One region of the Rhizobium sp. BK591 genome, then DNA from elsewhere that is predicted to be linked to it. Evidence: predicted binding sites of a transcription regulator. Region 1 holds the regulator's gene; the other holds the start of a gene.
What was found. The regulator PhoB, encoded in region 1, activates phosphate uptake and scavenging genes when phosphate is short. The targets are predictions, from matches to a motif close to TGTCATNNANCTGTCAT.
Positions count from the first base shown of each region.

Region 2: phnF (phosphonate metabolism transcriptional regulator PhnF) is a predicted target of PhoB. The motif match lies at 7,007-7,023, and genes of this name have one in related genera.

Region 1 is NZ_JACIAZ010000004.1:466,469-477,284, reverse strand. It holds gene FHX10_RS20505 (Hsp33 family molecular chaperone) at 1-255, opposite strand, end outside; gene argF (ornithine carbamoyltransferase) at 345-1,259, opposite strand; gene FHX10_RS20495 (aspartate aminotransferase family protein) at 1,300-2,499, opposite strand; gene FHX10_RS20490 (GcrA family cell cycle regulator) at 2,923-3,456, shown strand; gene phoB (phosphate regulon transcriptional regulator PhoB) at 3,716-4,399, opposite strand; gene phoU (phosphate signaling complex protein PhoU) at 4,547-5,260, opposite strand; gene pstB (phosphate ABC transporter ATP-binding protein PstB) at 5,305-6,120, opposite strand; gene pstA (phosphate ABC transporter permease PstA) at 6,136-7,455, opposite strand; gene pstC (phosphate ABC transporter permease subunit PstC) at 7,452-8,933, opposite strand; gene FHX10_RS20460 (substrate-binding domain-containing protein) at 9,096-10,130, opposite strand; gene phoR (phosphate regulon sensor histidine kinase PhoR) at 10,492-10,816, opposite strand, start outside.
Region 2 is NZ_JACIAZ010000004.1:110,244-121,059, forward strand. It holds gene phnD (phosphonate ABC transporter substrate-binding protein) at 1-698, opposite strand, end outside; gene phnC (phosphonate ABC transporter ATP-binding protein) at 786-1,631, opposite strand; gene FHX10_RS18630 (DapH/DapD/GlmU-related protein) at 1,749-2,366, opposite strand; gene phnL (phosphonate C-P lyase system protein PhnL) at 2,363-3,070, opposite strand; gene phnK (phosphonate C-P lyase system protein PhnK) at 3,096-3,872, opposite strand; gene FHX10_RS18645 (alpha-D-ribose 1-methylphosphonate 5-phosphate C-P-lyase PhnJ) at 3,869-4,744, opposite strand; gene FHX10_RS18650 (carbon-phosphorus lyase complex subunit PhnI) at 4,741-5,847, opposite strand; gene phnH (phosphonate C-P lyase system protein PhnH) at 5,852-6,460, opposite strand; gene phnG (phosphonate C-P lyase system protein PhnG) at 6,460-6,936, opposite strand; gene phnF (phosphonate metabolism transcriptional regulator PhnF) at 7,049-7,786, shown strand; gene FHX10_RS18670 (2,3-bisphosphoglycerate-dependent phosphoglycerate mutase) at 7,843-8,478, opposite strand; gene dapB (4-hydroxy-tetrahydrodipicolinate reductase) at 8,500-9,324, opposite strand; gene FHX10_RS18680 (ABC transporter ATP-binding protein) at 9,340-10,816, opposite strand, start outside.

The DNA of each region.
Region 1 (10,816 bases):
GCCATCGCCCTTGGTCTGCACCGTGAACTTGCCGTCGAATTTCAGCGAGGTGCCGAGCAGCACCGTCAGCACGACGACTTCGGCAAGCAGCCGGGCGACGGGAGCGGGGTAATGATGGCGCTCGAGGATCGCATCGAGCATCGGGCCGAGCTGGACGGCGCGACCGCGCACATCCAGACCCTCCACCTGAAAAGGGACGACATGATCATCGCCGGCGAAATCAAACTGGCCGAGGGCGGCTGCAGCTTCTGCCATGGCTTTCACTCCTAGTTTTCAAGCGACAGCCCAGCGTGGCCTTCGCTCGCGCGGTCGCGAGTGTGTGACTCGCGACACCAGATTATGGTTCAGATCGCGCCCAGGCACCAAGCAAGAATCGACTTCTGCGCATGAAGGCGGTTTTCCGCCTCATCGAAGACTACGGATTGCGGACCGTCGATCACTTCGTCCGTCACTTCCTCACCACGATGAGCAGGCAGGCAATGCATGAACAATGCATCATTGCCGGCCTTCGCCATCAAAGCCGCGTTGACCTGATAAGGCTGGAAGACATTGTGACCCCGGGCCCGATGTTCCTGATTCATGGAGACCCAGGTATCGGTCACCACGCAATCGACGCCGGCGACCGCACGGTCGGCATCATGGCAGAGCATGATTTCGGCGCCCTCATTGCGGGCCCAGTTCAGATAGTGATCCTTGGGCTCCGAGCCAAGGGGCACGGCCATGTTCATGCGATAGCCGAAGCGCGCCGCCCCTTCGACCAGCGAATGCAGCACATTGTTGCCGTCGCCGGTCCAGGCGATGGTCTTGCCCTTGATCGGGCCGCGATGCTCTTCGAAGGTCATGATATCGGCCATGATCTGGCAGGGATGGGTGTCATCCGTCAGCGCATTGATCACGGGCACGGTCGCATGCTCGGCAAGCTCCAGCAACCTGGAATGCTCGGTGGTGCGGATCATGATCGCATCGACATAACGCGACAGCACCTTGGCGGTGTCGCCGATCGTCTCGGCGCGGCCGAGCTGCATCTCGGTGCCGGACAGGAACAGCGTTTCGCCGCCGAGCTGGCGCATGCCGACATCGAAGGAAACGCGGGTGCGCGTCGACGGCTTCTCGAAGATCATCGCCAGCATCTTGCCGGCGAGCGGCTTATCGCCCGTGCCGGCCTTGAAGGCCTGCTTGCGGGCGAGCGCATCGTTCATGATGGTTCTGAGATCGGCTGACGTGACCGCCGAAAGATCGAGGAAATGTTTAGGAGCCATAGTCTTGTTACCTGTGCTGCGCCCGCAGGCGGCAATCCCTTCAAGCCGTCTTCTTGACCTTGGAGGCGCGAATGCTCTCGGCAGCGCGCTCGATGCGGGCAAGGCCCTCGCGGGCTTCCTCGGCGGTGACCACGAGGGGCGGAAGAAGGCGGATGACATTGTCGCCGGCGGGCACGCCGAGCAGATGGGCGGCGCGGATCGCCTGCAGCAGTTCGGCTGAGGGAATGGCGGCCTTGACGCCGAGCAACAGCCCCTCGCCTCGGATATCCTCGATCACATCGGGATAACGGTCCTTCAGCGAGGCCAGGCCTTGGCGGAAGACAAGCGCGACGTCGCGCACCTGCTGGAGGAAGCCATCGGCGAGAATGATGTCGAGCACGGCGCTGCCGACGGCCATGGCGAGCGGATTGCCGCCATAGGTCGAGCCGTGCGTGCCGGCCTTCATGCCGGAGGCAGCCTCTGCCGTGGCAAGGCAGGCGCCGAGGGGGAAACCGCCGCCGATGCCCTTGGCGACCGCCATGATGTCGGGGGTGACGCCCGACCATTCATGGGCGAAGAGCCTGCCGGTGCGCCCGACCCCGGTCTGGACCTCGTCGAGGATCAGCAGCAGGCCATTTTCGTCGCAGATCTGGCGAAGCGCCTTCATGAATTCGGGGGTGGCCGGACGCACGCCGCCCTCGCCCTGCACCGGCTCGATGAGAATTCCGGCCGTGGCATCGGTGATCGCGGCGCGCACCGCTTCGATGTCGCCGAAAGCCACCTGATCGAAACCGGGCGCCTTGGGGCCGAAGCCCTCAAGATATTTCTCCTGGCCGCCGGCGGCGATCGTCGCCAGCGTCCGGCCGTGAAAGGCGCCCTCGAAGGTGATGATACGGAAGCGCTCGGGATGACCCTTGGAATACTGATAACGGCGCGCCGTCTTGATCGCGCATTCGAGCGCCTCGGCGCCCGAATTGGTGAAGAACACCTTGTCGGCAAAGGTGGCGTCGGTCAGCCGTTTGGCCAGGCGCTCCTGGCCGGGGATCTCATAGATGTTGGAGAGATGCCAGACCTTGTCGGCCTGCTCCTTCAGCGCGCCGACCACATGCGGATTGCTGTGGCCGACCGAAGTGACGGCGACGCCGGCGCCGAAATCGAGATATCGCTCGCCGCTTTCGGTGATCAGCCACACGCCCTCGCCTCGCTCGAACCGCAACGGGGCACGAGAATAGGTGTCATAAAGCGGCGCGGCTTCAGCCATAGCGCGATCTCCCATCGATGTTATCAAGCTCCGGACTCCGGCTAAGAAAACCAGGCCCGAAAAATCAAAAATGCCGCCTTGCGGCGGCGACTGGCACTATTTCCTTTTCGCGCTGCAATGTCAACAAAACTGCGCCCTTAGCGCATGCAGCAAGCTTGTACAGCAGCATTATCCGTCCTCAACAGGCATTATTGCAGAAATGCCACGCCGGGGCAGCAAGTTGGGGAAAACTTGAAATTCGATTCATCCGGATTCATGCGACTCTTGTCACGGAGTCAGCCTCACACTAGGTTAAAGTTCAATTACTAGACTGCATGCGGCGGAACTAGTCACCAAAATTGATCAAGCGTTTCTTGTTTCGGAGCCTTCCGGGACAACGGTGAGGGATTCTGCCATCACCAACGCAAAAGGTGGAGACAGGGCATGAACTGGACAGACGAGCGGGTCGAGAAACTCAAGAAGCTCTGGGCCGAAGGACTGAGCGCCAGCCAGATCGCGGCACAACTTGGTGGCGTCAGCAGAAACGCGGTCATCGGCAAGGTGCATCGGCTGAGCCTCCCCGGCCGTGCCAAGGCCGGCGGTACCGCCAATGCCGCCCGAACGCCGAAACGCAATACTTCTGCGCCGCGCGCGCCGAACTACGCCTCACGGGTCGCCACTCGCACCGTTACCCGCCAGCAGGGCGCGACGATGCTGAAGGAAGAGATCGAGATCGAAACGATCGAGGAAATGGAATACGTGCCGAGAGGCAACGTGGTCGTTCCGATTTCCCGACGCCTCGGCCTGACGGAACTGACCGAACGCACCTGCAAGTGGCCGGTCGGCGATCCGCTGAAGGACGACTTCCACTTCTGCGGCTGCGAATCCCCCGACAATTCGCCCTATTGCAGCTATCACCAGAAGCTTGCCTACCAGCCGGTCAACGAACGCCGCCGGGCAGCAGCGCGGGCCAGCTGAGCGGGTAACATCGCCGCACATGAGAAACGGGCCGACTGGCCCGTTTTTTTGTAGTTATTGGTTCGCGCGGATGGCTGCCCCTCATCCACCTGCCGGCACCTTCTCCCCGCTTGCAGGGCAAAGGGGATATGCCCGACCTCTCCGTTCCCCGCTGACCTCTCGCAGGGCACGTGCCCTCGCCCCGTTTTACGGGGAGAGGGTTAGGGTGAGGGGCAGACGCTAGCTCGAGCGACGTTGTCAGCAATCAGAATGGAGGCCCTCAGGCTTCCATCGAATAACCGGCGCCGCGGACGGTGCGGATGACGTCCTGCATGTTGGAGAAATTCAGCGCCTTGCGCAGGCGGCCGACATGGACGTCGACGGTGCGTTCGTCGACATAGATATCGTGGCCCCAGACACCGTCGAGAAGCTGCGAGCGGGAGAAGACGCGGCCCGGCGACGACATCAGGAATTCCAGCAGGCGGAATTCGGTGGGGCCGAGGCGGACTTCGCGGGTCTTGCGATGGACCCGGTGGGTTTCGCGGTCGAGTTCGATATCGCCGCATTTCAGCACCGTCGACAGCACCTCGGGACGGGCGCGGCGCAGCATCGCCTTGACGCGGGCAACGAGCTCGGGGGTCGAGAAGGGCTTGACGACATAATCGTCGGCCCCCGTCGAAAGCCCGCGGACGCGCTCGCTCTCTTCGCCGCGCGCCGTCAGCATGATGATCGGCAGGCGCTCGGTTTCCGGCCGCATGCGCAGGCGCCGGCAGAGTTCGATGCCGGAGACGCCAGGCAGCATCCAATCGAGGATGAGCAGATCGGGCGTGCGCTCCTGAAGCCGCATTTCGGCTTCGTCGCCACGAAGGATAGTATCGACCTCGAAGCCTTCCGCTTCGAGATTGTAGCGAAGAAGCACGCTCAGGGCTTCCTCGTCTTCAACAACTGCAACTCTCGGGATCATGCGTGTCGGTCTCCTCGCGCATGATCCTTGAACCGGGGATGGTTCAAGCAATGCACCCTGCGCAAATTCAGAATTGGCTGCGACCTCTTTGCGCGCCCCGGATGGGCGCGCACGCAAGCTTCTAGCCCGGCCGTCCGGCCCGGGCGGTTATTCGGTTACCGCGCCGACGGTGTTGGCGCTGTCGTCTTTCGGACGATCGCCTTCCGGCTGCGCACCTGTCGCCATGTAAAAGATCGTCTCGGCGATGTTGGTGGCGTGGTCGCCGATGCGCTCGATGTTCTTGGCGCAGAAGAGAAGATGCGTGCAGCTGGTGATGTTGCGCGGATCTTCCATCATGTAGGTCAGGAGCTCGCGAAACAGCGAGGTGTACATCGCGTCGATCTCGTTGTCGCGTTCGCGGATCGCGTTCGCCTTGTCGGCGGAGCGATTGGTGTAGACGTCGAGCACTTCCTTGAGCTGGACGAGCGCCAGCTCGGAGAGATGCTCGAGGCCGCGGGCGAGCTTGCGGGGAACGCCGGTGCTTTGGACGGCGATGACGCGTTTGGCGGTGTTCTTGCCGAGGTCGCCGACGCGTTCGAGATCGGCGGCGATGCGGATCGAACCCATGATTTCGCGCAGGTCCGCGGCCATCGGCTGACGGCGGGCGATGGTGACGATCGCCTTGTCGCCGATTTCGCGTTCGGCGTGATCGAGGATCACATCGTCGGAGATGACCTTCTGCGCCAGCGCGGTATCGCCGTTGACCAGCGCCCGCACGGCTTCGGCGACCATCTGCTCGGCCAGGCCGCCCATTTCGGAAATCCGCCTGGACAGGAACTTCAGATCATCATCATAGGCAGAATAAATATGTGTCGATGCCATGGGGCTTTATCCTCGAATAACGGAAAGGCTTGGTGACGCCAGGATCAGCCGAAGCGACCCATGATGTAGTCCTGGGTGCGCGGATCGTCGGGATTGGTGAACATCTTGTCGGTGTCGTTCTCCTCGACGAGATTGCCGAGGTGGAACATGGCGGTGCGCTGCGAGACGCGCGCGGCCTGCTGCATGGAGTGGGTGACGATGACGATCGTGTAGTTCTCGCGCAGCTCGTGGATCAGTTCCTCGACCTTGGCGGTGGCGATCGGGTCGAGCGCCGAGCAGGGCTCGTCCATCAGGATGACCTCAGGGCTGACGGCGACGGCACGGGCAATGCAGAGGCGCTGCTGCTGACCGCCGGACAGGCCGGTGCCGGATTCATGCACGCGGTCCTTGACCTCGTTCCAGAGGCCGGCGCGCTGCAGGCTGGTCTCGACGATCTGGTCGAGATCGGCCTTCGACTTGGCCAGGCCGTGGATGCGCGGGCCGTAGGAGACGTTTTCGTAGATCGTCTTCGGGAATGGGTTCGGCTTCTGGAAGACCATGCCGACGCGGGCGCGAAGTTCGACGACGTCGATATCCGGATCATAGATATCGTCGGTGTCGAGCGTGATCTTGCCGGTGACGCGGCAGCCGTCGATCGTGTCGTTCATGCGGTTGAGGCTCCGCAGGAAGGTCGACTTGCCGCAGCCGGACGGGCCGATCAGGGCGGTTACGGTGTTTTCGCGGATGTTCAGGTTCACATCGAAAAGCGCGCGCTTTTCGCCGTAGTAAACCGAGACATCCTTTCCGATCATCTTATACGGGACGTTGCTCATCTTGTGATCCAGCGCCTTTTCAACTGCAGCTTCCGTCAACATGTTCATGATGTTTAACTCCGTTTACCAGCGGCGCTCGAAGCGACGACGCAAGAGGATGGCGCCCATGTTCATGACGATCAGGAACAGGAGCAGAACGATGATGGCACCCGAAGTACGCTCGACGAAGGCACGTTCGGCCTCGTTGGCCCACATATAGACCTGTACGGGCAGAGCCGTCGAGGGATCGAGCGGCGTCGTCGGCGCGTTGGCGACGAAGGCGACCATGCCGATCAGGAGCAGCGGCGCGGTTTCGCCGAGCGCATGCGCCAGGCCGATGATCGTGCCGGTGAGGATGCCGGGCATGGCGAGCGGCAGAACGTGGTGGAACACCATCTGCATCTTGGAAGCGCCGAGGCCGAGGGCTGCGGCGCGGATCGACGGCGGCACGGCGCGAAGAGCGGCACGCGTGGCGATGATGATCGTCGGCAGGGTCATCAGCGTCAGCACCAGGCCGCCGACCAGCGACGCCGAGCGCGGCAGGCCGATGAAGTTGATGAAGACGGACAGACCGAGCAGACCGTAGACGATCGAGGGAACCGCGGCGAGGTTGTTGATGTTGACCTCGATCAGGTCCGTCAGCTTGTTCTTCGGCGCAAACTCCTCGAGATAGATCGAGGCGGCGACGCCGATCGGCAGCGACAGCACCAGCACGATCAGCATCAGGTAGAGCGAGCCGATGAGGGCGACGCCAAGGCCTGCGGCCTCCGGACGGCTGGAGTTGCCGTTGACGAAGAGGCCGGTGTTGAACTGCTTGTGAAGAGCGCCGCTCGCCTTCAGCTCGTTCATCCAGCCAACCTGCTTGTCGTTGACCTTGCGGTTCTTCTCATCGACCGAAAGATCGATCTGGCCCTTGTTGGCGCTGTCGACATTGGCGTCGGCAAGCACCGTGACATTGACCGTCTTGCCGATGATCGACGGGTCTGACATGACCATGTCGCGCAGCTGGATCGGGGCGCTCTTCGACAGCATGGCCGAGGCATCGCGCACATCAGGGCGGCTTGCGGCATTGATGTTCAGTTGCTTGACGATCGCGTCGCGCAGGAGAACCGGATAGTTGGCGGCGATCAGCACCGAAGGGTCGGTCGCACGCTTGTTGTTCGGGTCGATCGTCTTCTCCGAGAATTCGATCGGCAGGGTGATCGCCGTCTGCTGGAAGGCGGTGTAGCCCTTGCCGATCACCGTCCACAGCAGGATGAAGAGGAAGACGAGACCGAAGGTGATGGCGGCGATGCCATAGGCCTGGAACCGGCGCTCGGCGGCATAGCGGCGCTTGATGCCGATATCGCGGCGCGGTGGCGCCTTGGAAACGGTGACGCCGGCGGGAGAAACAATATCCGTCATTCGTACTGCTCCCGGTATTTGCGCACGATGTAGAGCGCATAGATGTTGAGGCAAAGCGTGATGCAGAACAGCGTGATGCCAAGGGCAAAGGCAACCAGGGTCTGCGGCGAAGTGAACTCGAGGTCGCCGGTCAGCTGGTTGACGATCTTGACGGTCACCGTCGTCATCGGCTCGAAGGGGTTGATCTGGATGCGGGCGGCAACACCGGCGGCCAGCACGACGATCATGGTTTCGCCGATGGCGCGCGAGGCGGTCATCAGCAATGCGCCGACGATGCCGGGAAGGGCTGCCGGCAAGACGACTTTCTTGATGGTTTCGGAGCGGGTGGCGCCAAGACCGAGCGAACCGTCACGCAGGGCCCGCGGCACGGCGGTGATGATGTCGTCTGACAGCGAGGAGACGTAGGGGATCAGCATGATGCCCATGACGATGCCGGCCGTCAGAACGCTCTGCGCCTGGATGAAATTCGAATAGCTGCCGGACAAAAGACCGCTGATCTGGGCGGAGAAATCGCGCAGGAACGGGCCGACGGTGACGAGCGCGAAGAAGCCGTAGACGATCGTCGGAATGCCGGCGAGCACTTCGAGAAGCGGCTTGGCGACCCCGCGCACCTTCGGCGAGGCGTATTCGGCCATGTAGATGGCGGCAAAGAGGCCGACCGGCACGGCGACCAGCATGGCGACCAGGCCGATGTAAACCGTGCCGAGCAGCAGCGGGATCAGGCCGAACTGACCGAAGGAGGAGCTGCCGGCGCCGGCAAAGCGCGGATCCCAGACGGTGCCGAAGAAAAAGTCGGCGGCGGGAACCACGGCAAAGAAGCGGGCGGCTTCCGACAGCATCGAAAGCACGATGCCAATCGTCGTCAGGATGGCGATCGAGGAGGCGAGCAGCAGGCCCCAGAGCATGACGCGCTCGACCCGGTTGCGGGCGCGGAAGCGCGGGGCGATGGAACGCAGCGCATAGAAGGCGCCTGATACAGCCAGAATGAAGACGATCGCGGTCATGGCGAGGCGGCTCGTCATGCTCTTGGCGTTCAGCGTCTTGGCGGCATCGACCATGTAGGGCTGCGGCTGGCCGGCGAGCGGCACGCCCTTTTCGAGGAGCTTGGCCTGCAGGGCGGCCGGATCGTTGGCGACTGCCGCGGCTTCATCCGAAGTCAGCATCGTCAGGCCGCGGGCGACCGTCGCCACCATCGAATAACCAAGATCCTGCTCGACCGAGGCCTGAGCCTTGACGTCGGCAGGGAAGGCGCTGCGAACCGAGGACTGGATGATGCCGGGGCTGACGGAGAGCCAGACGCAGAGGACGATGAGGGCGGGAAGAACAGCCCAGATCGCGGCATAGGCGCCGTAATAGGCCGGCCGTGAATGCAATGCGGAGGATCTGCCTCCGGCAAGCGCCGTGGCCCGGCTTCGCGCGACCAGATAGGCGGCGGCACCGATCACCACAAGGCACAAAAGTATGATGGATGTGCTCATTCGTTACGTCCCCAAGCCCGTGGCCCCAAAGCCCGGCAGCTTCACAGCCTGCCTTCAGCTTCCAATCATGCGGAATGAATTTAACCCGCAGCACCGAAAACGCCGGCGCGAGGGATAAGGCAATGCCGGCGCGGGCCTGAAGGCACCGCGCCGGCAAAGTGATTACATGGACTTGCCGGCTTCGACGTCCTTGCGGATCGCTTCGCGCTCGGCATCCGGAGCGGCAACCAGGCCGTATTCGACGAGCGGGCCGTCAGGGCCGATCATCTGGTCGGATACGAAGAAGTTGACGTATTCCTTCAGGCCCGGAACGGCGCCGAGATGTGCCTTCTTGACGTAGAAGAACAGCGGGCGGGAAACCGGGTAGGTGCCGTTCGCGATCGTTTCCGTCGAGGGAACGATGCCGTTTACGCTGGCAACCTTGAGCTTGTCGGCGTTGTTTTCATAGAAGGAAAGGCCGAATACGCCGACGCCGGTCTTGTTGGCGGCGATGCGTGCCAGGGTTTCCGGATAGTCGCCGTCGATGTCGACAGCAACGCCGTCCTTGCGGACTGCGACGCAGGCCTTGCCCTGGGCCGCCTTGTCGGAGATTTCCTTGGCGATGACGTCGGTTGCGCCAGAAGCCTTGCAGCCGGCGGCGAGAACGTTCTGTTCGAAGACTTCGCGCGTGCCGTGCTTTTCGCCCGGGATATAGGCAGCGATATCAACAGCGGGAAGCTTCGGGTTGACTTCCGACCACTTCTTATAGGGGTTGGCGACGAGCTTGCCGTCGACGACGACCTGGGCTGCGAGGGCCTTGTAGATGTCGGCAGGAACGTAGGCAACGTCAGGGTTGGAAGCGTCGGTTGCGAAGACGATGCCGTCGTAGCCGATCCTGACTTCCTGGATATCCGTCACGCCGGCAGCCTTGCAGGCTTCGGCTTCGTTCTTGTTGATCGGACGCGAGGCGTTTGCAATGTCGATGGTGTCTTCGCCAACGCCCTTGCAGAACTCCTTCAGGCCAGCGCCCGTGCCGCCGGATTCAACGACCGGCGTCTTGAAGTTGGTGAAGGTTTCGCCGAAGGACTCGGCAACGATCTTTGCGTAAGGCAGGACGGTGGACGAACCAGCAACCTGAATCTGGTCGCGGGCGACGGCAGCGCCAGCGAAAGCAGCAGTTGCAGCGAGCGCGGCAACGGTGAGCTTGAAGGTGTTCATGTAAATCTCCCGGCATTGGGCTTGTGTGAGTGCGGCCTGTAGAGAGGCCCTCGCAGTGCCTTTTTTCATCGGCGAGACTCTCTTAGCGGTTTAAGCACCGTCCTTTTATGTCAAAGCGATGAAACATTTGTGACAGCTTAAGATGCTGATTTATAATGGAAAATTTTGAAGACGCCGATCCATCGTGTCGGCGAACGGCAAAGTCCGGCGACCAATCCACCTTACGTTGTAGAAATCGGCTTCATATCCTGATGGGGAGACGGCGGCTTTCCGCACTACATCCTTTCACCAAGGTTGTTCCGTGTGATTTGCCCCTCACCCTAACCCTCTCCCCGTAAACGTGGCGAGGGGACATGCCCTGTCAAAAGCGCACGGTGAAATCGGTGCCCTTGCCGACTTCGGATTTGACGATCAGCCGTGCGCGGTGGCGGGTGAGGATGTGTTTGACGATGGCCAGGCCGAGGCCGGTGCCCTTCTTCGAGCGGCTATCCTCGATGCTGACGCGATAGAAGCGCTCGGTCAGGCGCGGCACATGCTCGGCCGGAATGCCCGGACCCTTGTCGACGATACTGACCTCGACCGGCTGGCCGGTGCCATTCTTCAACCAGACGTCGACGATCTCGCCCTCCTGGCCGTATTTGCAGGCGTTTTCCATCAGGTTCTCGAAGACTTGGACAAGCTCGTCG
Region 2 (10,816 bases), 360 kb from region 1:
GGCGAACGCCAGACTTCGACCAGCTTGTTCGGATCGACGGCGCCCTTGTCGACTTCCTTGCGGAAGGTGCCGGAGGTGTAGCCGTCCTTGAAATCGCCAATGCCCGACGAGTCGTCGACGGCGATGTCGACCTTGCCGTCATAGGCGGCGAGCAGGTTGTTCTCATGGCCGCCGTTGAACTGGGTCGAGGCGAAGAACTTGTCGTTCGGCATGCCGGTGTCCTTCGGGATCTGCGTCAGCGGAACGAGGTAGCCCGAGGTGGAATCCGGGTCGGCATAGCCGAGCTTCTTGCCCTTGGCGTCCTTGATGGACTTGATGCCGGAGGACTTCAGCGCGAGGCCGATCGAATAGTAGCCCGTCGAGCCGTCCTTCTGCTGCGTCGTCAGGATCGGCGTGACAGCCTTCGGATCCTTGATGTAGACGGCGGCATAGCCGGAGGCGCCGAGTTCGGCGAAGTCGAGCGTGCCGCCGAGCAGGCCCTGGATCACGCCGTCATAATCGGCGGCCGGGAAGAGCGAAACCTTCTCGAAGCCGAATTCCTGCTTCAGGTGGTCGGCAAGGCAGGCATAGTTGCGCAGGCGGTCGGTTTCGTTTTCGCCGCCGAGGATGCCGATGCGGAATTCCTTGAGGTCGGCAGCATGAGCAGCGCCGGCGAGCGCGAAGAGCGCCGTTGCTGCAAAGAGTGCTTTCTTCAACATATGTCTCTCCTATTGACCGGTGTCCCCGGTCTTCCCGTTACGAAGAAGTGTGCCCTTGACGCGGGCGCTCGATCGCGGCCGCCTCTCTCAGAGACCGGCCAGCGCCAGCGGTTGGGTGCCGGCGGATTGATTGTCTGCCCGCTCGGGGGCGATATTGATGGATGTCGAGGTCACCGTTTCGTCGATGCCGGCGCCGTCCTTGTCCGTCCCGTAGATTTCCTTCACCGCCTCGGCGGTGAGCTCCGAGGGCTTGCCGTCGAAGACGACGCGGCCGCCGGCCATGCCGACGATGCGCTCACAATAGCTGCGGGCGGTATCGAGCGTGTGGAGATTGGTGATGACGGTGATGCCTTCGCGCTCGTTGATATCGCGCAGCGCATCCATGACGATCTTGGCGTTCAGCGGATCGAGCGAGGCGATCGGCTCGTCGGCGAGAACCATCTTCGGGTTCTGCATCAGCGCCCGGGCGATTGCCACGCGCTGCTGCTGGCCGCCGGAAAGCGTGCCGGCTGCCTGCAGCGCCGTCTGCTCGATGCCGAGGCGTTCGAGCGCGGCGATGGCATGCACACGTTCCTCACGGGTGAAGATGTTGAGCAGGCTCATCAGCGTCGAGCGGTGGTTGAGGCGGCCGAGCATGACGTTGGTCAGAACGTCGAGGCGCGGCACCAGGTTGAACTGCTGGAAGATCATCGCGCAGTCGCGCTGCCAGTTGCGCAGCGCCCGGCCGCGAAGCGCGGAGACCGCGACGCCGGCGAAATGAATGGAGCCGGAGCTCGGTTCCTGAAGGCGGTTGATCATGCGCAGCAGCGTCGACTTGCCGGCGCCGGAGCGGCCGATGATGCCGACCATCTGGCCCTGGGGAATGGCGAGCGTGACGGAATCGACGGCGAGCTTTTTTCCGAAACGACGTGTGACATTCTTCAGCTCGAACATCATGCTCTTCCCTTGCGATCCAGGCCTTGGTCAGCATCGCATTAGTCCCGCTTGATGAACCTCGCGTGTCACATTTGTGTAAGTCCTGTCACAATTCTCCGCCCCTATATCGGGGGTTTAGCCGCCGTAGCGGGACAGGAAATCTTCCGCGCTCAGGTTGCGAAAATCGGCTAGCGCCAGGCGCAGCCGATCGTGCTCCCAGTCCCACCATGCAAGCCTGTCCATCCGTTCGCCGATCTCTTTCGGAAAGCGCTCGCGAATGAGCTTGGCCGGCACGCCACCGACGATCGTGTAGGGCGCGACGTCTTTCGACACGACGGCGCCGGCGCCGATGACCGCACCGTTGCCGACGGTCACACCCGGCAGGATGGTCGCACCGTGGCCGATCCAGACGTCGTGGCCGATCGTCACCCGGTTTGCGCGGCGCCAGGCGAAGAAGTCGGTCTCCATGTCGCCGTCCGGCCAATAGTCGACGGCGCGATAGGTGAAATGATGCAGCGTCGCCCGCCAGGTCGGATGGTTGGTGGCGTTGATGCGCACGGCGGCGGCAATATTGACGAACTTGCCGATCGTCGCGCACCAGACGGAGCCGTCCTGCATGATGTAGGAATAATCGCCGAACGTAGCCTCGCTGATGCGGCACCGTTCGGAGACCTCCGTATACCGCCCGAAGGTGGAATCGCTGACGGATGCCGTCTCATGAAAGTAGGGTTCGATACCAAGCTTGCGGCTCATGCGGCGATCTTTCTCGGTGAGAACTGCTGGACGTCGAGGATCCGGTCGGCGACCGCCTCGCGCACTTCCTCGTCGTGGAAGATGCCGAGAAGGGCGACACCCGCCTTCTTCTTTTCCGCGATCATGCCAACGACGACGGCACGGTTCCTGGCATCGAGCGAGGCTGTCGGTTCGTCGAGAAGCAGGATCGTGTGTTCGGTGATGAAGCCGCGGGCGATGTTGACGCGCTGCTGCTCGCCGCCGGAGAAGGTGGCGGGCGGAAGCTGCCAGAGGGCTTCCGGCAGGTTGAGCCTGGCCAGCAGAGCGCCGGCCTTTTCCCGTGCCGTGCCGGCGTCCTCGCCGCGCGCCACCAGCGGCTCGGCAACCACGTCGATCGCCGCGACGCGCGGCACGGTGCGCAGGAACTGGCTGACATAGCCGAGCGTATGGCGCCGCACCTTGAGCACGGTGCGCGGATCGGTGGCGGCGAGATCGACGATGCGGCCGTCGTGGCGGATGAGAATCTGGCCGGTGTCGACGGCATAATTGCCGTAGATCATCTTGAGCAGCGAGCTCTTGCCGATACCCGACGGGCCGCCGAGCACGACGCATTCGCCAGACGCGACCGAGAAGGCGACATCGGAGACGACGGGCAGCCTGATGCCGTCGCGCAGATGCATGGTGAAGCTCTTCGAGACTTCGGAAACGACGAGGGGCGTTGCCATTTTTCTTCTTCCTTGGATTCGGAGCTCAGACCTGCAGGATCGAGGAGACGAGCAACTGCGTATAGGGTTCGCGCGGATCATCGAGCACGCGGTCGGTGAGCCCGTGTTCGATGACGTAGCCGTCCTTCATCACCATCATCCGGTGCGACAACAGGCGGGCGACGGCGAGATCATGGGTGACGATGATGGCCGAGAGACCGAGATCGTTGACGAGGCCGCGCACGAGATCGAGCAGGCGCGCCTGCACCGAGACGTCGAGGCCGCCCGTCGGTTCGTCCATGAAGACGAGGCGGGGGCCGGTGACGAGGTTGCGGGCGATCTGCAGTCGCTGGCGCATGCCGCCGGAAAAAGCGCGTGGCTGGTCGTCGATGCGATCGGCGTCGATCTCGACGCGCTCGAGCCAGTCGATCGCCGAGGCGCGGATCTTGCCATAGTGGCGGTCGCCGATCGCCATCAGCCGCTCGCCGACATTGGCGCCGGCCGAGACCGTCATGCGCAGGCCGTCGGCCGGATTCTGGTGCACGAAGCCCCAGTCGGTCCGCATCAGGAAGCGCCGCTCGGCCTCGTTCATCCGGTAGAGATCACGGTAGCTGCCGTCGCGCATGTGATACTCGACGCTGCCGGTGCTCGGCAGCAGCCGGGTGGAGAGGCAGTTGAGCAGCGTCGTCTTGCCGGAGCCGGACTCGCCGACGATGGCGAGCACTTCGCCGGGCCAGAGCTCGAAGGAGACGTCGCGGCAGCCGATGCGGTTGCCGTAGAATTTCGAAACGTCATGGACTTTGAGAAGCGGAATATCGCTCATTCTGCAGCCTCCCGGGCCAGCATCTCGCCGGCATGTCCCTGCGCCCGGCGGTCTTCGCAATGATCGGTGTCGGAGCAGACGAACATGCGCCCGCCCTTGTCGTCGAGAACCACTTCGTCGAGATAGACATCCTCGGCGCCGCAAAGGGCGCAGGGCTTGTCGAAGCGCTGGATATCGAAGGGATAATCCTCGAAATCCAGGCTGACGACGTCGGTATAGGGCGGAACCGCATAGATGCGCTTCTCGCGCCCGGCGCCGAAGAGCTGCAGCGCATCCGACATGTGCATCTTCGGATTGTCGAATTTCGGCGTCGGCGAGGGATCCATGACATAGCGGCCGTGGACCTTCACCGGATAGGCGTAAGTGCGCGAGATCCGGCCATTATGGGCGATGTCCTCATAGAGTTTCACATGCATGAGCCCGTATTCTTCGAGCGCGTGCATCTTGCGGGTTTCGGTCTCGCGCGGTTCGAGGAAACGCAGCGGCTCGGGGATCGGCACCTGGTAGACCAGCACCTGCCCGGCAGCGAGCTTTTCTTCCGGAATGCGGTGGCGCGTCTGGATGATCGTCGCATCCTTGGTATGGGTCGTCACCGCGACATTGGCGACCTTCTGGAAGAAGGCGCGGATGGACACGGCGTTGGTCGTGTCGTCGGCACCCTGGTCGATGACCTTCAGCACGTCATCCGGTCCGATGATCGAGGCCGTCACCTGCACGCCGCCGGTGCCCCAGCCATAGGGCATCGGCATTTCGCGCGAGGCGAAGGGCACCTGATAGCCGGGAATGGCGATCGCCTTCAGGATGGCGCGGCGGATCATCCGCTTGGTCTGTTCGTCGAGATAGGCGAAGTTGTAGCTGGCCAGATCGCTCATTCGGCGGCTTCCTTCATGTCTTCGCCGCCGTTGCGGGCGGCTTCGAATTCGCGGCGCATGCGGCGGACGAGATCGAGTTCAGCCTGGAAGTCCACATAATGCGGAAGCTTCAGATGCTCGACGAAGCCCGTCGCCTGGACGTTGTCGGAATGCGAAATGACGAATTCCTCGTCTTGGGCCGGCGCGGTGATATCCTCGCCGAGCTCTTCGGCGCGCAGCGCCCGGTCGACCAGCGACATCGCCATCGCCTTGCGTTCGCTCTGGCCGAAGACCAGGCCGTAGCCGCGGGTGAATTGCGGCGGCGCCTTGGCCGAACCCTTGAACTGGTTGACCATCTGGCATTCGGTGACCTGGATTACGCCAAGCGAGACGGCGAAACCGAGTTCCGGCACGTCGAATTCCACCTCGACATCGCCGATGCGGATTTCGCCGGTGAAGGGGTGGTTGCGGCCATAGCCGCGCTGGGTGGAATAACCGAGCGCCAGCAAGAAGCCCTCGTCGCCGCGGGCAAGCGCCTGCAGGCGCAGATCGCGGGTCATCGGGAATTCCATCGGCTCGCGGGTCAGGTCGCCGATTTCGTGATCTTCGGGCATGTCGCCATCGGCTTCGATCAGCCCCTCCTCACCGAGGATTTCGGAGACGCGCATGACGCGGCCGGTCTCGGCTGGGCGCAGCGCGGGCTCTTCGATCGCCTCGTCCGAAAGCAGCGAGGGATCGAGCAGGCGGTGGGTATAGTCGAAGGTCGGCCCGAGAAGCTGGCCGCCCGGCAGATCCTTGTAGGTCGCCGAAATGCGGCGCTCGATCATCATATCAGCCGTCTCGAGCGGCTTGGAATAGCCGAAACGCGGCAGCGTCGTGCGGTAGGCGCGCAGCAGGAAGATCGCTTCGATCATATCGCCGCGCGATTGGCGCACGGCGAGCGCTGCGAGCGTGCGGTCGAAAAGCGAGGCCTCGGCCATGACACGGTCGACGGCGAGCGCCAGCTGCGCCACGATCTGGTCGATGCCGACCGCCGGCAGCGAACGGTCGCCGCGGCGGCGGTCGGCGAGCAGCCGGTGGGCATTGGCGATGGCGGCCTCGCCACCCTTGACGGCAACATACATGAGCTCAGATCTCCGTTGCTGTGATCTTGGTGGTGCGGGGCAGGCAGAGGAAACGTTTGCCCGCCGTCAGCACGATGTCGATGCCGCGCGGAAAGAGCGCGCGGTTCTCGGTCCAGAGCCGCAGGAAGGTCTCCGGCAGACCAACGGGGGCGATCTCCGTCATGCTCTGAATGCCCGGACCCATCAACGCCAGCCTGCGGCCACCCTCGAGTTCGGCGAGCTCGATGACGACGGTCGTCGAGCGGTCGGGATATTCCTGCGTGCCGGATGCAAAGAGGCCGAAGGAGGAAAGGGTGATGCCGGCCTCGGTGAAGGCAAAGCGCGCCTCGGCCTTTTCCGTGGTCAGCGGCGCGCCGGTATGGAAGCCAAGCCATTCCGGCACGGCGGATTTCGCCAGTCCCTGCGAAAGCCAGACCGGCGTGTCGTGGTCGCAAAGCGTCAGCGCGATCGCGCCGGCGGCGATGCCGAGTGGCGTCGGCGGCGCGGCATCGGGCTGAACGGTCTGGATCGTGCCGGGGCGGGCCATGCCGTCCATCAGCATCTTGAAGACGCTCTGGGCGTGGAAGACCGGCTCGGCAAAGCCGCCGGTGAGAGCTTCTGTCTTCAAACCCATCAGTTGTCTCCCCGCACCATGGTGAAGAAATCGACGCGGGTGGCCGCCGTCTCGTCCGCCTTGCGGCGTTCGGCATCGGCGATCCGCTCAGTGATCGGCAAAAGCAGCGCCTGTTCGACGAAATCCTTGGTCGCGTCTTCCTGCCAGAGCGCGTCGAAGATCGCCGCCAACCGGGCCTTTTCACGGTCGGTGCCGAGCGCCTGGGCATGGCCGACCGCGCCGGATTCGAGCCGGACCGTGGCCCGCGTCACCGTCACCTCGCCAAGATTGAAGGGAGCGCCGCCGCCGCCGATGCGTCCGCGCACCATCACCAGCCCGGTCTCAGGTCCGCGCACCTGATGTGCTACGGGCTTTTCCGGCAATGCGTCCCAGACCGCCTGAAGTTCGCTGCGTTCCGCCCGCGCCAGCAGATCGGCGGCGCGTTTGCGCCCGGATGCCGTCTGTGACGCAGCGTCGTTTCTGTCCGCTGAGATCATCGCCGCTTCCCTTCAAATGTCTATTGATATAGACAACCATACAAGATACACTTAGCCTTAAATCGATGTCGTGACAAGCGTGTGACATCGTGGGTGTAAATGGCGGGGCGGAATGGCGGGATTGAAGCAGGTGCAAAGACAGACCGGCGTGGCGCTCTGGCGTCAGATCGCCGATCGGATTCGCGAGGCGATCAGCAGCGGAGCTTATGACGAAACGGATATGGTGCCGCCGGAAACTGTCCTGGCGCTGCAATTCGGCGTCAACCGGCATACGGTGCGCAGCGCGCTTGCGGCACTGGCGCAGGAAGGAATCGTGCGTGCGGTGCAAGGCCGCGGCACGCTGATCGAGCGCAAGGAGCGTCTGAATTTCCCGATCACCAAGCGCACGCGCTTCAGCGCCGGTATCGGCGATCAGGCGCGTGAGATGCGCGGCCTTCTGCTTGATGAGGCGAGGGAAGAAGCGAGTGCCGAGATCGCCCGTTGGCTGCACCTGAAACCGGGAGACCAGGTGATCCGCCTGGAAACCTTGCGTCAGGCGGACAAGCGGCCGGTTTCAAGGGCAACGAGCTGGTTTCCCGCCGAGCGTTTCGCCGGTATCGGTGCGGCCTATCGGAAGGGGGAATCGATCACCAAGGCTTTCGCCGAACTCGGCCTGTCGGATTATGTCCGCGCGACCACCGAAGTGACGGCCGCGCATGCGGGTGCCGCCGACATGGCCGACCTCGAACTCACCCCCGGCGCGATCCTGCTGATCACCAAGGCGATGAATACCGATCTTGAGGGTGTCCCGGTGCAATATTCGATCAGCCGCTTTGCGGCCGACCGGGTGCAGTTCACGATTGAGAACTGAGATCGGAAATTGAGGAAAGGCGTGCCGACCTGTTTCGGCGGCACGCCGTACCGAATTCAGTGTGCGCCGGACATGTCGCCGAGCACTTCCTTGGAGGCGACGGTGGAATCCGCCTTCAGCGTGTAGACTATCGGAACGCCGGTCGCGAGGTTGAGCGCGAGCACGCCTTCCTTGCTCAGCTTGTCGAGCACCATGACAAGCGAACGCAGCGAATTGCCGTGTGCGGCGACCAGCACCTTTTCGCCCCTGAGCACCCGCGGCAGGATTTCTGTGAGGTAATAGGGCCAGACCCGGGCGCCGGTGTCGCGCAGGCTTTCGCCGCCGGGCGGCGGCACGTCATAGGAACGGCGCCAGACATGCACCTGTTCCTCGCCCCATTTGGCGCGGGCATCGTCCTTGTTGAGGCCGGAGAGATCGCCATAGTCGCGCTCGTTCAGCGCCTGGTCGCGGATCGTCTGGAGATCGGGCTGGCCGACCTTGTCGAGGATGAGCTTCAGCGTGTGCTGCGCGCGCACCAGCGCCGAGGTGTAGGCGATGTCGAATTTGATCCCGTATTCGGCGAGCGCTTCACCGCCTGTTTTGGCTTCCTGGATGCCGAGCTCGGTCAGATCGGGATCCTTCCAGCCGGTGAAGAGATTCTTCAGGTTCCAGTCACTCTGGCCATGGCGAACGAGGACGAGGGTACCGCTCATGAATATGCCTCCGTAGTATCGTTATGAGGAAGAAAGCCCGAGCACGTCGAGCATGGAATAGAGACCCGGCTTCTTGTCGCGCGCCCAAAGCGCTGCCTTGATGGCGCCGCGCGCGAAAATCGACCGGTCGGCCGCACTGTGCGACAAGGTGACGATTTCGCCTTCGCCGGCAAAAAGCACGGAATGCTCGCCGATGACGGAGCCGCCGCGCAGCGTCGCAAAGCCGATCGTGCCTACCTCGCGGGAACCGGTATGGCCGTCGCGCACCCGGACCGATTTCGAGGCGAGATCGATGCCGCGCCCCTTGGCCGCCGCCTCACCGAAGAGAAGGGCGGTGCCTGAGGGCGCATCCACCTTGTGCTTGTGGTGCATTTCCAGGATCTCAATATCCCAGTCGGCCGGGTCGAGCGCCCGCGCTGCCTGCTCTGCGAGCACGCTGAGCAGATTGACCCCGAGGCTCATATTCCCCGATTTGACGATGCGGGCATGGCGAGCGGCTGCGGCGATCCTGGTATTGTCGTCGGCTGAACAGCCCGTCGTGCCGATGACATGAACGATGCGCGCCTGTGCGGCGAGGCCCGAGAATTCCACTGTTGCGGCAGGCGAGGTGAAGTCGAGCACGCCTTCGGCATCGAGAAAGGCATTGAGCGCATCGTCGCCGATGATGACGCCTGTCGGGCCGAGACCGGCGATCTCGCCGGCATCCTTGCCGACGAAGGGCGAGCCGACGCGCTCGACTGCGGCGTGCAGCCTCACGCCCTCGATCGAATGGATGAGCCGGATCAGCGTCTGGCCCATGCGCCCTGCCGCGCCAACCACCACCAGTTTCATCGCAGCATCGTTCATCTCAGTCTCACCAGGTCAGTTTGAATCGGAGGCCGAAGGCCTCTGCAGATTGTTGAGGCGAGCGTAAAGACCGTCGCTGACCTTCGCAAGCGTCTCGTGATTGCCTTCCTCGACGACGCGGCCCTGCTGCATGACGACGATCTTGTTGGCGCGCACCACGGTCGAAAGCCGATGGGCGATGACGACGACGGTGCGTCCGGTCATCGCTTCGTCGAGCGCCTTCTGCACGGCCGCCTCGGATTCGGTGTCGAGGGCGGAGGTCGCCTCGTCGAGAAGCAGGATCGGCGCATTGCGCACCAGGGCGCGCGCAATCGACAGCCGCTGGCGCTGGCCGCCCGATAGCGTCACGCCGTTTTCGCCGACCGGCGTCTCGTAACCCTGCGGTTGCGCCGAAATGAAATCATGCGCATAGGCAAGCCGCGCCGCCTCTTCCACCTCGGCATCGGTCGCTTCCGGCCGACCGTAGCGGATATTGTCGCGGATCGTGCCTTCAAACAGGTAGGGCTGCTGCGAGACATAGGCGAGCTGCTTACGCAGCGACTTCTTGGTGATGTGGGCGATGTCCTGGCCGTCGATCAGGATTTCTCCCTCGCGCGGATCGTAGAAGCGCGGAATGAGGCTGATGACGGTGGATTTGCCGGCGCCCGATGGGCCGACCAGTGCTGTGGTCGCGCCACCCTCGGCAATGAAGCTCACCCCGTTGAGCACGCTCTCATTGCCGTAGGCGAAGGACACATTGCGGAATTCGATCCTCGCCTGCGTCACCGTCAGCGGCTGGGCATCCGGCAGGTCGCGCTGGCGCGGTTCCATGTCGAGCAATTCGTAGATCATCCGCGCATTGACGACGGCACGCTCCATCTGCACCTGCAGGCGCGCAAGCCGGCGGGCCGGGTCATAGGCAAGCAGCAGCGCGGTGACGAAGGAGAAGAAGGCGCCGGGCGGCACATTGAAGTAGATCGAACGGTAGGCGGCGTAGGCAAGCACGCTGGCGACGGCAAAGCCCGCGAAGCTTTCCGTCAGCGGAGACGTGCGTTCGGAAAGCCGGGCAATCCGGTTCGCCCGGCTTTCGGCGCCCTCGATGAGTTTGTTGACCTTGCGCTCCAGTTCGTCCTCCATCGTGAAGGCCTTCACGATGGCGATGCCCTGGATCGTCTCCTGCATGGCGCCGAGAACGTGGCTGTTCAAATGCACGGCCTCGCGGGTGGCCGAGCGCAGCCGCTTGGACACATAGCGTAGGGCATACAGCAGCGGCGGCGCCATGATGAATACGGCAAGGCTGAGCAGCGGATCCTGCAGGATCATCACGCCGAGCAGCGAGATGAAGGTCAGCAGGTCGCGCACTGTCGAGGTGATCGTCAGGTTGAGCACGTCGCGGATGCCGCTGACGTTCTGGCTCACCTGCGCGGCGATATGGGCAGAGCGCGCCTCGCTAAAGAAGCCGACCGAAAGCGTCATCAGATGCGAATAGAGCCGGCGCTGGTAACGCGCGACG